Regions from separate parts of the Enterococcus sp. AMC1086 genome, predicted to be linked through region 1. Evidence: a T-box and tRNA genes for the amino acid it is inferred to sense, from the RefSeq annotation. Region 1 holds a T-box; the other holds one or more tRNA genes.

The links. A T-box is a leader RNA that pairs with one kind of tRNA and senses whether it is charged. The one in region 1 lies ahead of pheS (phenylalanine--tRNA ligase subunit alpha), so its partner is inferred to be a tRNA-Phe.
Region 2: it has a tRNA-Phe gene. The T-box ahead of pheS (phenylalanine--tRNA ligase subunit alpha) is inferred to sense a tRNA for this amino acid. The anticodon was not compared.

Annotation. Positions count from the first base shown of each region.
Region 1 is NZ_CM177100.1:1,791,497-1,799,663, forward strand. Features, by position in the region: gene AC4BC4_RS08365 (amino acid ABC transporter ATP-binding protein) at 1-6, shown strand, start outside; gene AC4BC4_RS08370 (transporter substrate-binding domain-containing protein) at 35-859, shown strand; gene AC4BC4_RS08375 (amino acid ABC transporter permease) at 907-1,605, shown strand; gene AC4BC4_RS08380 (amino acid ABC transporter permease) at 1,618-2,274, shown strand; gene pheT (phenylalanine--tRNA ligase subunit beta) at 2,326-4,749, opposite strand; gene pheS (phenylalanine--tRNA ligase subunit alpha) at 4,756-5,802, opposite strand; T-box leader at 5,916-6,125, opposite strand; gene AC4BC4_RS08395 (winged helix-turn-helix transcriptional regulator) at 6,167-6,511, opposite strand; gene addA (helicase-exonuclease AddAB subunit AddA) at 6,577-8,167, opposite strand, start outside.
Region 2 is NZ_CM177100.1:2,874,120-2,882,286, forward strand. Features, by position in the region: gene AC4BC4_RS13480 (beta-glucoside-specific PTS transporter subunit IIABC) at 56-1,957, opposite strand; gene licT (BglG family transcription antiterminator LicT) at 2,108-2,947, opposite strand; tRNA gene AC4BC4_RS13490 (tRNA-Glu) at 3,207-3,278, opposite strand; tRNA gene AC4BC4_RS13495 (tRNA-Ile) at 3,291-3,364, opposite strand; tRNA gene AC4BC4_RS13500 (tRNA-Gly) at 3,377-3,447, opposite strand; tRNA gene AC4BC4_RS13505 (tRNA-Phe) at 3,465-3,537, opposite strand; tRNA gene AC4BC4_RS13510 (tRNA-Asp) at 3,551-3,624, opposite strand; tRNA gene AC4BC4_RS13515 (tRNA-Met) at 3,683-3,756, opposite strand; tRNA gene AC4BC4_RS13520 (tRNA-Ser) at 3,874-3,963, opposite strand; tRNA gene AC4BC4_RS13525 (tRNA-Glu) at 3,982-4,053, opposite strand; tRNA gene AC4BC4_RS13530 (tRNA-Ser) at 4,063-4,150, opposite strand; tRNA gene AC4BC4_RS13535 (tRNA-Ile) at 4,170-4,243, opposite strand; tRNA gene AC4BC4_RS13540 (tRNA-Gly) at 4,248-4,318, opposite strand; tRNA gene AC4BC4_RS13545 (tRNA-Asp) at 4,331-4,404, opposite strand; tRNA gene AC4BC4_RS13550 (tRNA-Met) at 4,464-4,537, opposite strand; tRNA gene AC4BC4_RS13555 (tRNA-Ser) at 4,662-4,751, opposite strand; tRNA gene AC4BC4_RS13560 (tRNA-Ile) at 4,790-4,863, opposite strand; tRNA gene AC4BC4_RS13565 (tRNA-Met) at 4,884-4,957, opposite strand; tRNA gene AC4BC4_RS13570 (tRNA-Ala) at 4,976-5,048, opposite strand; tRNA gene AC4BC4_RS13575 (tRNA-Pro) at 5,059-5,132, opposite strand; tRNA gene AC4BC4_RS13580 (tRNA-Arg) at 5,142-5,215, opposite strand; tRNA gene AC4BC4_RS13585 (tRNA-Leu) at 5,227-5,312, opposite strand; tRNA gene AC4BC4_RS13590 (tRNA-Gly) at 5,327-5,398, opposite strand; tRNA gene AC4BC4_RS13595 (tRNA-Thr) at 5,407-5,479, opposite strand; tRNA gene AC4BC4_RS13600 (tRNA-Leu) at 5,515-5,596, opposite strand; tRNA gene AC4BC4_RS13605 (tRNA-Lys) at 5,609-5,681, opposite strand; tRNA gene AC4BC4_RS13610 (tRNA-Val) at 5,688-5,760, opposite strand; rRNA gene rrf (5S ribosomal RNA) at 5,775-5,890, opposite strand; rRNA gene AC4BC4_RS13620 (23S ribosomal RNA) at 5,986-8,167, opposite strand, start outside.

The DNA.
Region 1 (8,167 bases):
AATTGATAACACACATACCAAGGAGGAATTTTAGATGAAAAAAACAAAGAAATTTTTAGGTGCACTGTCCCTTGCGTTATTACTTGGTCTGGTTGTAGGCTGTGGAAGCGGTGGAGACGACAAAAACGCCTCTAATTCTGGTAACAACGCAACAACTGATCTTCAAAAAATCAAAGATGCTGGTGTTATCAAAGTCGGAGTTAAAGAAGATGTCCCAAATTTTGGCTATATGAATCCAGATACAAATAAAAATGAAGGAATGGAGCCAGATATCGCACGTTTAATTGCAAAAGAATTGACTGGTAATGAAGATAACGTAGAATTTGTCGGTGTAACTGCTAAAACGCGCGGCCCTTTATTAGATAACGGTGAATTAGACATGGTAATTGCTACTTTCACGATTACGGATGAAAGAAAAGAAACCTATAACTTTACAACACCTTACTATAAAGACGAAGTTGGTTTTTTGGTAAGAAAAGCGGATAACTTTACAGATACAGCTAGTTTAGACGGAAAAACGATTGGTGTCGTTCAATCTGCAACGACCAAAGAAGCGATTGAAAAGCAAGCAAAAGAATTGGGTGTATCATTCAACTATCAAGAACTTGGTTCATATCCTGAACTAAAAACTGCTTTAACGTCAAAAAGAATTGATGCTTTCTCAGTTGATAAATCAATTTTGACAGGTTATGTAGATGATAGTACAGAAATCCTTAAGGACGGTTTCTCACCCCAAGAATATGGCATTGCTACGAAGAAAGCAAATACTGAACTAAATGATCAGTTGAATAAATCAATTGAAAAATGGGAAAAAGATGGTACTTTAGAAAAAATTTACAAAACGTGGAATCTGGATTAAACGTTCCCAGTTTCGTGCAATTTTGTTAGGATTTGGGAGGAAATTAGATGTTCATTATAGCGAATGCAGGACCTTTTGCACTCTATCGATGGGAAGCATTGTTTAAAGACTGGAGACTTTTTGGGGATGCTTTCCTCTATACTATTTTATTAGCTGTGGGTTCACTGATTGTAGCATTGTTGCTAGGTATTTTTTTTGGCAGCCTATCTGCCATGCAACATAAATTATTGAACGTAATCAGTCGAATCTATGTTGAGTTTTTTCAGAACACACCATTATTGATTCAGTTTATTGTGGTTTACTACGGTTTTCCATTGATCAGTCCAATGCTGACTTTTTCTACAACGACCATCGCCATTCTCTGTGTAGGTCTTTATCATGGCGCTTATATCTCAGAAGTTGTCCGTTCTGGAATCGGCGCTGTTCCTAAAGGGCAATTTGAAGCAGCTTATTCACAAGGTTTCTCCTATGGGAAAACAATGCGCTATGTTGTACTACCACAAGCTTGGCGTATCATGCTGCCACCACTTACGAATCAAATCGTCAATTTAATCAAAAATACATCGACTGTAGCCATCATCTCTGGTGCTGATGTAATGTTTACAGCTAACAGTTGGTCTTCAATCAATTTAAATTATATTCCAGCTTTCACAGTCGCAGGATTTCTTTACTTCATCCTGTGCTTCCCATTAGCCAACTTAGCACGGAAATTGGAAGAAAATAATAAGAAAGCTTATACCCGATAGGAGGATGCAAACATGTCTTTTTCAGAACAAATGAGTCAACTTCTGACCGGCAATAATTTGCGCTTTTTATTCGATGGTTTGAAGCTTACACTTTATATTTCTTTTGTTTCGATCGTCTTAAGTACGATTTTTGGGACAATTTTAGCTGTTTTAAGAAATCAAAAAACTGGACCTTTAAAATTTTTGTCTAGTGTATATATCGAAATTGTGCGTAATATTCCTAATTTATTATGGATCTATGTGATTTTTCTGATTTTCAAAATCAAATCTACCCCCGCTGGTATTGTTAGTTTTACTGTTTTTACAACAGCAGCTTTAGCTGAAATTATCCGAGGTGGATTAAACGGTGTAGATAAAGGTCAAAAAGAAGCCGCTCAATCACAAGGTTTTAGTAATGTTCAAATTCTTGTGCATATCGTATTACCTCAAGCGATTCGCAATGTATTACCCGCAATCGTTTCTCAGTTTGTCACGGTAATCAAAGATACTAGTTTCTTATATTCTGTCATTGCATTACAAGAATTGTTTGGAAAGTCTTATATCTTAATGGGTCGCTATGCACAAACAGGACAAGTTTTTACTATATATGGACTTGTGGCTTTGATGTATTTTGTAATCAACTTCTCTATCTCCCAATTTTCAAGATGGTTATCTAGAAATTGGGTATAAAAATAAGGATGTAGCCCAAACTATTTTAGTTTTTGCTACACCCTTATTTTTTTATCGAATCGTTACATTAAAATGTTCGACTAACGCTTTTTCTACTTTTTCCATTGATTGGTTGATTTCTTCATCTACCAATGTGGCTTCTGCATTTACAAACGTTAAGCTATACGCCATTGATTTTTTACCTTCAGCAATATTATCCCCTTGGTAAACATCAAATAAATGAACAGATTGCAAGAATTTTCCAGCTTGTTTAGAAATCGTTTCAACTAATGCTTGACTAGTTACTGATTCATCAACCAATAAGGCAATATCTCTTGAAATAGCCGGGAATTTCGAAATTTGTTGATAAATCAAAGGGTCACTTTCTTCTTCAATAATTGCTTGAAGATTCAATTCAGCTACATAAGTTTCAGGAATTTCGTATTCTTTTGCCACACTCGGATGAACTTGACCGACAAAACCAATGACAGTATCATTCAATTTTATTAAGGCTGTTCTTCCTGGATGCAACTCTTGGTTTTCTTTTGTCGCCTCATAAGTTATCTTATCAGCAATACCTACAGAATCAAATAGCGTTTCAAGCATGCCTTTGAGTGTATAGAAATCGACAGGTATTTCTTTAGTCTGCCAGTCTTTTACTACTTTATTTCCTGATAATACAATGCCTAAATGATTTTCTTCATACGGCAATTCTTTTTTAGGATCACGATCTTGATAAAACACTCGTCCAATTTCATAGAGAGCAACATTATTATTTTTACGAGCAACATTATAGGCTACATCATCTAATAAGCCCGAAATCAAGTTCATTCTTAAAACAGAGCGCTCTTCACTCATCGGCCATTGTAAGCTTGTTGTTAAGCTTTCTCTCATCATAAATTGACGAGATTTTTCTTCGGTTGTCAAAGCGTAACTAATTGCTTCGCTTGCACCGCAACCTTCTAATAAACTTTTGATTTTACGAACCAATATTTGCCCACTCGTTAAACTACCAGCTACTGTTTCACCTTTTGGTAGTGTTGATGGTAGGTTGTCATAGCCGTAAATACGTGCAACTTCTTCAATCAAATCAGCTTCAATCGTTATATCCCAACGTCTAGACGGAACAGTTACAGTATATTTTCCTTGATCAAGTTTGTAAGTAAAGCCTAGCGTATCAAAAATTTCACTAACTGTATCCTGATCCATATCAGTACCTAAGTACTCATTGATTCGTGAAATCGTTACACTGACAATAATCTCTTCAAGAGCTAATTCAGAACCAATCGCTTTACCTGCGACAACAGTTCCGCCAGCTAATTTAGCGATCATGGCTGCTGCCACATCGCCTGCTTCACCAATCGTTGCATGGTTGATGCCTTTTTCAAAACGACTAGAAGATTCACTACGTAGATTGAATTCTTTTGACGTTCTACGAACCGACAAAGAATCAAATAATGCTGATTCTAAAGCAACTGTAGTTGTTCCCTCAGTGATTTCAGAGTCCGCACCACCCATTACACCAGCTAAAGCCACAGGAACATTTCCATTTGTAATGACGATATTTTCATCTGATACTTTTCTTGTTTCGCTATCTAAAGTAACGATTTCTTCGCCAGATTTGCCACGTCTGACTAAAATAGTTTTACTATCCAACTTATCATAATCAAACGCATGCAAAGGTTGTCCAAATAATAAAAGAATATAGTTTGTTACGTCAACGACATTATTGATTGGACGAATGCCCTCATTCATTAAACGAGTTTGCAACCACAACGGACTTTCAGCAATTTTTACATCTTTGATGATTCTAATTTGATAGGCTGGTGTATCTTTTTTATCTTCTACTTCAACAGAGATATAATCAGCAGCAGTTTGGGTGGCATCCTCTTTTAAAATTTCATCATTGAATTGAGGTGTCTGACGATAAATAGCGCCTACTTCATACGCTACACCGCGCATGCTTAAAGCATCAGCACGATTTGGCGTGATCGATAATTCGATAATATGATCATCCATATCTAAATAAGAAAACACATCATCCCCATTGATAGCATCCGCTGGCATATAATAAATCCCGTCAGAATAAGCTTTAGGAATCACATTATCAGAATAACCCAATTCTTGTAACGAACAGATCATCCCATTTGAGACTTCACCGCGCATTTTACCTTTTTTGATTTTTTGATTTCCAGTAATTCGAGATCCTGGTAACGCAACAATTACTTTAATGCCGACTTTGACATTTGACGCACCACATACGATTTGGGATAATTCTTCTTCGCCTATATCCACTTGGCAAATTGATAAATGATCCGAATTTGGATGAGGAATACATTCTTTAACCTCACCTACGACTATTTTTTTCAAGCCTTCTTCTGGTACTTCCACGCCTTCAACTTCAATCCCAGTCAAAGACATTTGATCAGATAATTCTTTTGCTGAAATTTTCGAAAGATCTAAATATTCACTTAACCATTTATAAGAAACTAACATCATCGATTACTCCTTTACCTTGAACTGATTTAAGAAACGTAAATCATTTTGATAGAAATTACGTATGTCGTTCACACCATAACGCAGCATTGCTACACGATCTGGTCCTAAGCCAAAAGCAAAACCTGTATATTCATTTGGATCGATCCCTGACATAGATAGAACATCTGGATGAACCATACCGGCACCTAAAATTTCAATCCAGCCAGTATGCTTACAAACATTACATCCAGCCCCTCCACATTTAAAGCAACTAACATCAACTTCAACAGATGGTTCTGTAAACGGGAAATAACTTGGACGCAGGCGAATCTTACGGTCTTCACCAAACATTTTTTTCATTACAACTTCTAAGGTTCCTTTTAGATCCCCCATCGTAATATTTTTATCGATAACTAAGCCTTCAATTTGATGGAATTGATGACTATGCGTCGCATCATCTGTATCTCTACGGAATACTTTTCCTGGAGAAATCATGCGTAATGCACTTTTTGAAAAATCATGTTTTTCCATGGTTCTGGCTTGAACAGGTGACGTATGAGTACGAATCAAAATATCATCAGAAATATAAAATGTATCTTGCATGTCGCGAGCTGGATGATCTTTAGGTAAATTCATGCGCTCAAAATTATACTGATCCGACTCTACTTCATATCCTTCAACAACTTGGTATCCCATACCGACAAAGATATCTTCGATTTCTTCCATTACTTGAGATAATACATGACGTGTACCGTGGGTCATCTGTTTTCCAGGTAAGGTAACATCGGTCGTCTCTTGTTCTAACGCCGCATTTAACGCAATAGTTTCTAAAACTTCTTTGCGTGCTTCAACAGCGTCACTCAACATATCGCGAATTTCATTAGCAAAACTTCCTACTATCGGACGTTCCTCAGCTGATAAATCCTTCATGCCTCTCAACACTTCTGTGATCGGGCCTTTTTTCCCCAGTGTCTCTACTCTGATTTGGTTTAGTGCTTTAAGATCAGATACAGTTTGAATATTATTCAACGTTTCATCTCTTAATGCTTCTAATTGAGCTTTTAATGTCATTTTTTTATTCCTTTCTTTTGTTTGGTAACAAAATTGAGTATAAAGTATTGATGAAAACAAGTCATTTTTTACAACAAACTAATTAAAATAAAAAACGATAGCCCGCTCCTATATTAAGGAACGAGCTATCGTGTTACCATCCTACTTCATGATAAAAAATCATGCACTCAATTCATATAACGGCTTTCACCGGTCTGATCTCTTTGGAACAAACAAACTCCGGAAGTGAACTTCATTTTTCGATTACGTAACCTGTTTTCAGTCTAAGACAGGTTTTCCCTTTTCGTATCAGCCAAATTACTCTTTTCCATCTACATTTTTTGTTATTCAATTGATTATAGTGTACAAGAATTTACATCTGAGGTCAACTGCATTCTTCCGCAGTGACCCATTTTTCTGCCCAATGCTGGATTTGTTCCATTGCATGTTGTAGGTCCTTACCTTTATTTGTGAGAAAATACTCTAGACGACTGCTCTCATCACAGCGAACTGCTTTTGAGATGATCCCTTCCCCTTCTAATTCTTTCAAGCGTTCCACTAATACACGATCGCTTAGTTCAGGGATTTTTTGTTTTAACTCGCCAAATCGTTGAGGACCATTTTCCAAAAAGACATCAATAATCAAACCATTCCATTTCTTTCCTAAAATCGTAAATGCCTTTTCGAATTTGGGACATAGTGAAAATTCGGTTGTTTTTACTTGCTCCATTTTCCTCACCTCGTAAACTGAGTATAGCACACAACTTACAATTTGTAAGTATATCTGCTTTTAATTTAATTCATTTTTTCAATAATTTGCTCTTTGTCCAAATCAATAATGATCCCTGCGGACAATAATACTAGTAATACTTGATTTACTTGTTTGTTCGTTGCTTGCGCCAACGCTTTTCGATATAAGTTCAGCTGACCTCTATAGCGCTGAATAACTTTTTTGATTTCTTGTGGATTGTCAATATCTTGGACAAAATCAGTCTTGTAATCATAGAGAATGCAGTCCTCATCGTGCAAAATGTATCCATCAATCATACCATGGATCAATAAATCGTCTTGTGTTTCTTTTGGGTAATCTTTGATCAGTTCTTCTGCTTTCAACAACATTGAAAACGGCTGTTCACGAACAATTAGTGCTGGATTTTCAAGTAATTTTTGTCCTAAACTAGTGCGGTAAAATGATAGCACTTGTTCGATATTGATTCGTTTGGCTACATTTTCTTGGATGATTTTTGTTTGAACTAATTCCTCAAGCAATGCACCAATGGTAGCCTTTGTCGGTGCTTCGTTTAAATCCAAAAGCTGTAATAAATAATGAGTTGCTGTGCCGATTTCAACAGCCGATGGTTTTCGGATCGTTTCAATAAATCTGGGTTTCCCTAATTCTCCTTCACTAATCCGATGAATAATCATCGGAGTTTCCTGAATTGTATTTTTTTCATCTACTTCGATTTTAGCTATTTCTTTATTATCTGGATCTTCAAATACACGTTTTATTTCTGATACTGATTGATAATTCGTTGTTTTTGTTGAAAGCTGATAAGGATAATCATAGTTCAAACGTTGAAGAGCTTTTTTTATCTTTTTTGGATCACTTGTCTGAGAGCTCACTTTTTTTAAGGAATCTGTTTCAATAAATTGAAGGGTCGCAAATTGATCTTGTATTTCTTTTTCCGTTACAAAAGAAACATTGAACCCTGCAGCGTGTTGCGTGATTCCAGCGACTGTTTCAGTAACAAAGGTTGTTTGAAATTCCGACATTTTTTGATGACGAATCAAACTCATCCCAACCCAGTTCATCAAACTACTTTTCCCTTGCAGACGATTTTCACTGGGCAAGACTTTTGTCTGAACATCTCCAACTTTCAGCCATTCTTTGAAAGCAGCCTCTTGATTGTTGTAAGAACCGACCAAATAAAGTTTTTGCTCTGCTCGTGTCAATGCAACATATAATTTACGCATTTCTTCTGAAAGTAATTTTTTTAATTTTGCTTGTTTGATTGCTAAAAACGGCAATGTTTCATACAACATACGTTCTGCTTGATCAAGATAACGAATCCCTACACCTAAACGATCATCAAATATATAACGTTCATTTAAATCACCAAGATTGAACTCTTTGGTCATGTCTAGAATAAAAACGACAGGAAATTCTAACCCTTTACTCGCATGGATCGTCATCACCCGCACCGCATTTTCATCGCTCAAAATCACGGGTTCTGCTAAATCCTTATCTTTTTCCTGCATTTTTTCAATAAAACGAACAAACTGAAATAATCCACGGAAACTGGTCTGCTCATAACTCGCTGCTCGGTCAACTAATGCAAATAAATTGGCTTGCCTTTGTTTACCAGCAGGCATTCCTCCTACATAA
Region 2 (8,167 bases), 1.1 Mb from region 1:
CCTTTCTTTTATAAGTTTGTAGTAAAACCTATCAAACTTTGTTCTCAACTATTTTTTAAGTTAATCCCGTAATTAATGTATCGTTTGAGGTCACTTCGCGTTCTTGTGTTTCTACGATATCTAAATAGTCATCAGTATTTGTCACAATAACTGGCGTTTCCACACTGTAGCCAGCTACTTTGATTGCCTCTATGTCAAAAGTAACCAAAACTTGCCCTTTTTTCACTTTATCACCTTGTGCTACTTTTCCCTCAAAACCATTCCCTTCTAACTGAACCGTATCCATACCGATATGAATTAACAATTCCATCCCTTGATCAGATATTAAGCCAATCGCGTGCAGTGTCGGAAAGAGTGTCATAACGGTTCCATCGAATGGTGCTCTAACAACACCTTCTGTCGGTTCAATCAAAACACCTTTTCCTAAAGCACCTTGAGCAAACGCTTGATCACTTGCTTTACTTAAAGGTAGAACACGCCCTTTAACTGGGCTCAAAACAGCTTCTTTAATTGCTTTTTGCGCTTTTTTATTTTCCGTTATTTCTTCTACAACTGTATCATCTTTCCAGAAAAAGAATGTTAAACCAAAGCCGATACCAGCTGATATTAATATTGCTACAAACGAATGAATCATACCGCTCGCATTATCACCATTGATATAGTTTAAAACACCAAAGATACCCAATCCACCCATGGTATAAGATGTTACAGTATTAATCATCAAATAGAATCCGCCAGCTGCTCCTCCAATCATGGAAAAGATAAATGGCGTTTTTTTAGGGAGAGTGATACCGTAAATTGCTGGTTCAGTTACTCCGAATATACCAGAAATAATGGCTGGTGGACATAACGCTTTCATTTTCGTATCTTTCAATTTGAAAAACATTGCCATTACTACAGCTGTTTGAGCAAAACTAGCGCCAAAAGAACCGACTAATACTTGACTTGCTCCTTCTTGAGTAATCTGCATGATCGCAAGTGGCACAACACTCCAGTGTAATCCAAAAATAACCAAGACTTGCCAGAAGAAACCAAGAATAATGCCATATAATGCTGGTGAAAAGCCCATCAAAGATTGGAATCCAGCACTTAATAAATCTGTCAACATGCTGATGATCGGACCAATTACTAAAAAACCAACGGGTAATGCAATTAGTAATACAAAGAATGGTACCAGGAATGTTTGAACAACTTCAGGAATAAGTTTCTTGAAGAGTTTTTGAATTTGAGCTGCAAAAGCAACAATAAAGATGATCGGTACAACACTACTTGTATACCCAGCACCAACCCACGGAATACCTAAAAACGTGTCATAAGCGGGTAATCCTAACAAACTATACGGTGCTGCTGCACCTGCTCCTGCTGTTGTTTCAAAAGCCGCTTGCAAGGCACTTCCTTGTACTGTTGGATAACAAAGTGCTGCCCCAATAACAATTCCCACCATTGGGTTTAAATTGAATTTTCTAGCCGCTGTATAGCCTAGAATCACTGGCATGAAGTAGAAGATTGCATCACCAATACCATTTAACATTGTATACGTTCCAGAAGTAGCTGAATATAATTTCAAAAAAACAAGTAAGGCATTTAGACCTTTCACCATACCAGCTGCAGCTAATGCACCTAAGAATGGTTGGAAACAGCCACTTAAAATATCGATCAATCGATTAAACAAATTTCCACCAGACGATTCTTGCTCTGCATCCGCTGAAATCCCAGCAATGGTTACAACGTCTTCATACACTGCAGGTACATGATTCCCGATTACTACCTGATATTGTCCACCACTCTTCATTACAGTAACAACACCGTCCATATTTTTTAGAACATCGTCATTTGCTTTTGATTCATCTTTCAATTTAAAACGTAAGCGTGTAATACAATGTGTCAAACTATTAATATTTTCTTTCCCACCTACATTACTAACAATTTTTTCTGCTAAATCATGATATTTTCCCATTTTTTTGTTCCTCCAAAGTTTAGTTTTTTTCACTCTATTACTTTTGAAGGTTTAGCCAACTTAATGTCACTATCCAAAGGGTCCTGCTGTACCAGTTCTTCTCTTCTATCCACCTTTCCATTAAGACTAATCTATTAAATCAATAATCCACTAGTGATTTGTTTGTACTACACGTGCAATGTGAATAATCAAATACATCTTTTCTTCCTTTGATATCCTATAACAATAGCTTTCAGTCAAAAAATCAGCAATCTTATTCACACAATTATATGCATTACAATATTTTTTTTTAATTACTTCATATAGTTCTCCATCATCTTCATCATGAAATTCTTTATGATTCAATAAACGATAAGCAAAAAATTTTAAATGAGTACTAAAACGATAAAAATAAACAGAGTCTTCATTAAAAGTAATTTTGAAATGGTATTTAACGATGTTCGTAATCTCTTGCATGATTTTTGTTAATTCATAAACATTGCCAACTTCTTCATCCATTTCTGCATTGACTAGATGCAAAGCAATAAAACCAGCTTCATCTTCTGGCAATTGCACATCGAACTTCTCTTTGACCATCTCAACTGCCTTATTCCCAATAAAATATTCATCAGAAAAAAAACGCTTGATGTCCCATAATAGAAAATTCTTTACTTCGATTCCTTGCTTCATTCGCTCTAGTGCTGTATGCAGATGATCCGTTAAAGAAATAAAAATTGTATCATTTAGCTTTCTGCCAAGTTTCGTTTTTGCATATTTGATAATCTCATCTGACAGCTGCATCACTTCTAACGGTAGTTCTCCCAATAGTTCTTGGAATTTTAATGAAGTATCCTGATTCGCTAAACGAAATACTTGATCTACTCGCTCCTCTTCAATGAAATCTCCTATTTTTCTTTTAAATGCAATACCACGTCCCATCACAATTTGCTCTTGTTCATTCACATCTAACGTAATCACAACATTATTATTCAAAGTTTTTTGAATAATCATTTCTTCGCTCCCTTCATTTCATTATGCTCAACTCCTTCAATTGTAAAAAAGAAAAACCCAACCTTTCCAAAAAAGAAGATACTCTCCCTCTTTAGAAAAATTAGGTTTAGCTTGTATTTAAACAATCACTATCCAGATATTCACTTATTCTGTACAAGCATAGAATACCTTATTATAGTAGCATTGTCAACGTTTTCATAAAATATTTTATAAACAATAAAAAAACATTTTGCAAAAGAAGCAAAATGTTTTAAAATCATGACCCGTACGGGAATCGAACCCGTGATACCGCCGTGAAAGGGCGGTGTCTTAACCGCTTGACCAACGGGCCATTTAAAAATTATGGGCCTAAATGGACTCGAACCATCGACCTCACGCTTATCAGGCGTGCGCTCTAACCAGCTGAGCTATAGGCCCTTAAAGAAAAAAAGCGGGTGACGAGAATCGAACTCGCGACAACAGCTTGGAAGGCTGTGGTTTTACCACTAAACTACACCCGCATGTTTCTTCTTTCAAATGGCGCAAGACAGAATCGAACTGCCGACACACGGAGCTTCAATCCGTTGCTCTACCAACTGAGCTACTGCGCCAAAAAACTATAAACGGTCTGGACGGGACTCGAACCCGCGACCTCCTGCGTGACAGGCAGGCATTCTAACCAGCTGAACTACCAAACCAATAGTAAAAGTGTTACGTCACTATCTTATTTAGCTTTTAATTACTACTTAAAAGCAATTGCGGGGGCAGGATTTGAACCTACGACCTTCGGGTTATGAGCCCGACGAGCTACCTGACTGCTCCACCCCGCGATAATATATAGTCTCTATATGACTATAAAAAATGATGATTCTTAGTAAGGTTATTTCTCTCACTATATTCGACAAGTACTAATCACCATAATGCTAAAGCATCGTAATTCTTAGTAAAGGAGGATAAGGGATTCGAACCCTTGCACGGTTTTACCCGCCTGACGGTTTTCAAGACCGTTCCCTTCAGCCGGACTTGGGTAATCCTCCGGAATAACTATTAAATCATGACCCGTACGGGAATCGAACCCGTGATACCGCCGTGAAAGGGCGGTGTCTTAACCGCTTGACCAACGGGCCGCTATGAAACGGAGAAGGAGGGATTTGAACCCTCGCGCCGGTTTCCCGACCTACACCCTTAGCAGGGGCGCCTCTTCAGCCACTTGAGTACTTCCCCAAGAAAATAATTTGAAAAATGGGCCTAAATGGACTCGAACCATCGACCTCACGCTTATCAGGCGTGCGCTCTAACCAGCTGAGCTATAGGCCCATAAAGCGGGTGACGAGAATCGAACTCGCGACAACAGCTTGGAAGGCTGTGGTTTTACCACTAAACTACACCCGCAAAACTTCAAAACGGTCTGGACGGGACTCGAACCCGCGACCTCCTGCGTGACAGGCAGGCATTCTAACCAGCTGAACTACCAAACCAATAGTAAAAGTATTACGTCACTACCTTATTTTAGCTTTTAATTACTACTTAAAAGCAATTGCGGGGGCAGGATTTGAACCTACGACCTTCGGGTTATGAGCCCGACGAGCTACCTGACTGCTCCACCCCGCGATAATATATAGCCTATATGACTATAAAAGAGTGATGATTCTTAGTGTTTTCTAGTAAGATTTTCTCTCACTACTTTCGACAAGTACTAATCACCATAATGCTAAAGCATCGTAATTCTTAGTAAAGGAGGATAAGGGATTCGAACCCTTGCACGGTTTTACCCGCCTGACGGTTTTCAAGACCGTTCCCTTCAGCCGGACTTGGGTAATCCTCCGGAATAAAATAGTACAACTAATCAAAATGTCACTACAATGGACCTTGTAGGACTCGAACCTACGACCGGACGGTTATGAGCCGTCTGCTCTAACCAACTGAGCTAAAGGTCCTTGGCTCTTAAAAAAAGAAATCGCGGCGAAGGGGATCGAACCCCCGACCTCCCGGGTATGAACCGGACGCTCTAGCCAGCTGAGCTACACCGCGAAAATAATAAAGTACTAATGGAGCCTAGCGGGATCGAACCGCTGACCTCCTGCGTGCAAAGCAGGCGCTCTCCCATCTGAGCTAAGGCCCCACAAAATAAATCGGGAAGACAGGATTCGAACCTGCGACCCCTTGGTCCCAAACCAAGTGCTCTACCAAGCTGAGCTACTTCCCGTAATTACAATGCACCCAAAGGGAGTCGAACCCCTAACCTCTTGATTCGTAGTCAAGCACTCTATCCAGTTGAGCTATGGGTGCAACATTTCTAATGCCGAGGACCGGAATCGAACCGGTACGGTGATCACTCACCGCAGGATTTTAAGTCCTGTGCGTCTGCCAGTTCCGCCACCCCGGCGAAAGAACAAGCTAAGCGGAAAACGGGGTTCGAACCCGCGACCCCCACCTTGGCAAGGTGGTGCTCTACCACTGAGCTATTTCCGCAGTCTGGATGCCGGCTAAAGGATTTGAACCCTCGACCCTCTGATTACAAATCAGATGCTCTACCAACTGAGCTAAGCCGGCGTGATGATCGCCTAGTTATAAAACGAGACTAAAAATGCGGGTGAAGGGACTTGAACCCCCACGCCGTAAGGCGCTAGATCCTAAATCTAGTGCGTCTGCCAATTCCGCCACACCCGCAAAATATTCCTATGAGCCGTGCAGGGCTCGAACCTGCGACCCTCTGATTAAAAGTCAGATGCTCTACCAACTGAGCTAACGGCTCAAAAAATGGAGGTTGACGGGATCGAACCGCCGACCCCCTGCTTGTAAGGCAGGTGCTCTCCCAGCTGAGCTAAACCTCCAAGACAACACTTTAGCGTGGCGACGTCCTACTCTCACAAAGGGAAACCCTTCACTACAATCGGCGCTAAGAAGCTTAACTTCTGTGTTCGGCATGGGAACAGGTGTATCCTTCTCGCTATCGCCACCACACTGGGTGTTGTTGCTATTCAATTGAGTGATTATTCACTCAAAACTGGATTGAAGTTGTAATCAAACTGTCCGATCTACTTTTTTATTTCGTTTCTTTGGTTAAGTCCTCGACCGATTAGTATTGGTCCGCTCCGTACATCACTGCACTTCCACTTCCAACCTATCTACCTGATCATCTCTCAGGGGTCTTACTTTCTTAAAGAAATGGGAAATCTCATCTTGAGGTGGGCTTCACACTTAGATGCTTTCAGCGTTTATCCCTTCCCTACATAGCTACCCAGCAATGCCCTTGGCAGAACAACTGGTACACCAGCGGTAAGTCCATCCCGGTCCTCTCGTACTAAGGACAGCTCCTCTCAAATTTCCAACGCCCGCGACGGATAGGGACCGAACTGTCTCACGACGTTCTGAACCCAGCTCGCGTGCCGCTTTAATGGGCGAACAGCCCAACCCTTGGGACCGACTACAGCCCCAGGATGCGACGAGCCGACATCGAGGTGCCAAACCTCCCCGTCGATGTGGACTCTTGGGGGAGATAAGCCTGTTATCCCCAGGGTAGCTTTTATCCGTTGAGCGATGGCCCTTCCATGCGGAACCACCGGATCACTAAGCCCGACTTTCGTCCCTGCTCGACTTGTAAGTCTCGCAGTCAAGCTCCCTTCTGCCTTTACACTCTGCGAATGATTTCCAACCATTCTGAGGGAACCTTTGGGCGCCTCCGTTACTCTTTAGGAGGCGACCGCCCCAGTCAAACTGCCCACCTGACACTGTCTCCCACCACGATAAGTGGTGCGGGTTAGAGGGTTCATAACACAAGGGTAGTATCCCACCAGCGCCTCCACCGAAACTAGCGTTCCGGATTCATCGGCTCCTACCTATCCTGTACATGTGGTACAAACACTCAATATCAAGCTACAGTAAAGCTCCATGGGGTCTTTCCGTCCTGTCGCGGGTAACCTGCATCTTCACAGGTACTAAAATTTCACCGAGTCTCTCGTTGAGACAGTGCCCAAATCGTTACGCCTTTCGTGCGGGTCGGAACTTACCCGACAAGGAATTTCGCTACCTTAGGACCGTTATAGTTACGGCCGCCGTTTACTGGGGCTTCAATTCTGAGCTTCGCCGAAGCTAACCCATCCTCTTAACCTTCCAGCACCGGGCAGGCGTCAGCCCCTATACTTCATCTTTCGATTTTGCAGAGACCTGTGTTTTTGATAAACAGTCGCTTGGGCCTATTCACTGCGGCTGACCGAAGTCAGCACCCCTTCTCCCGAAGTTACGGGGTCATTTTGCCGAGTTCCTTAACGAGAGTTCGCTCGCTCACCTTAGGATACTCTCCTCGACTACCTGTGTCGGTTTACGGTACGGGCAGTTGTTTTCTCACTAGAAGCTTTTCTTGACAGTGTGACATCAGGAACTTCGGTACTATTATTTCCCTCCCCATCACAGCTTGTCCGTATAGAGTAAAGCATTTGACTCTACTCAAGACTTACTGCTTGGACATGCACTTCCAGTCGCATGCATTCCTTAGCCTCCTGCGTCCCTCCATTGCTCAAACAAAAACAACTGGTACAGGAATATCAACCTGTTGTCCATCGCCTACGCCTATCGGCCTCGGCTTAGGTCCCGACTAACCCTGGGCGGACGAGCCTTCCCCAGGAAACCTTAGTCATACGGTGGACGGGATTCTCACCCGTCTTTCGCTACTCATACCGGCATTCTCACTTCTAAGCGCTCCAGCCGTCCTCACGATCGACCTTCAACGCCCTTAGAACGCTCTCCTACCATCACACCAGAGGTGTGATCCACAGCTTCGGTAATATGTTTAGCCCCGGTACATTTTCGGCGCAGGGTCACTCGACTAGTGAGCTATTACGCACTCTTTAAATGGTGGCTGCTTCTGAGCCAACATCCTAGTTGTCTGTGCAACCCCACATCCTTTTCCACTTAACATATATTTTGGGACCTTAGCTGGTGGTCTGGGCTGTTTCCCTTTCGACTACGGATCTTATCACTCGCAGTCTGACTGCCGAATATGAATGAATGGCATTCGGAGTTTATCTGAATTCGGTAACCCGAGATGGGCCCCTAGTCCAAACAGTGCTCTACCTCCATCATTCTTAACTTCGACGCTAGCCCTAAAGCTATTTCGGAGAGAACCAGCTATCTCCAAGTTCGTTTGGAATTTCTCCGCTACCCACAGCTCATCCCCGCACTTTTCAACGTACGTGGGTTCGGTCCTCCAGTGCGTTTTACCACACCTTCAACCTGGCCATG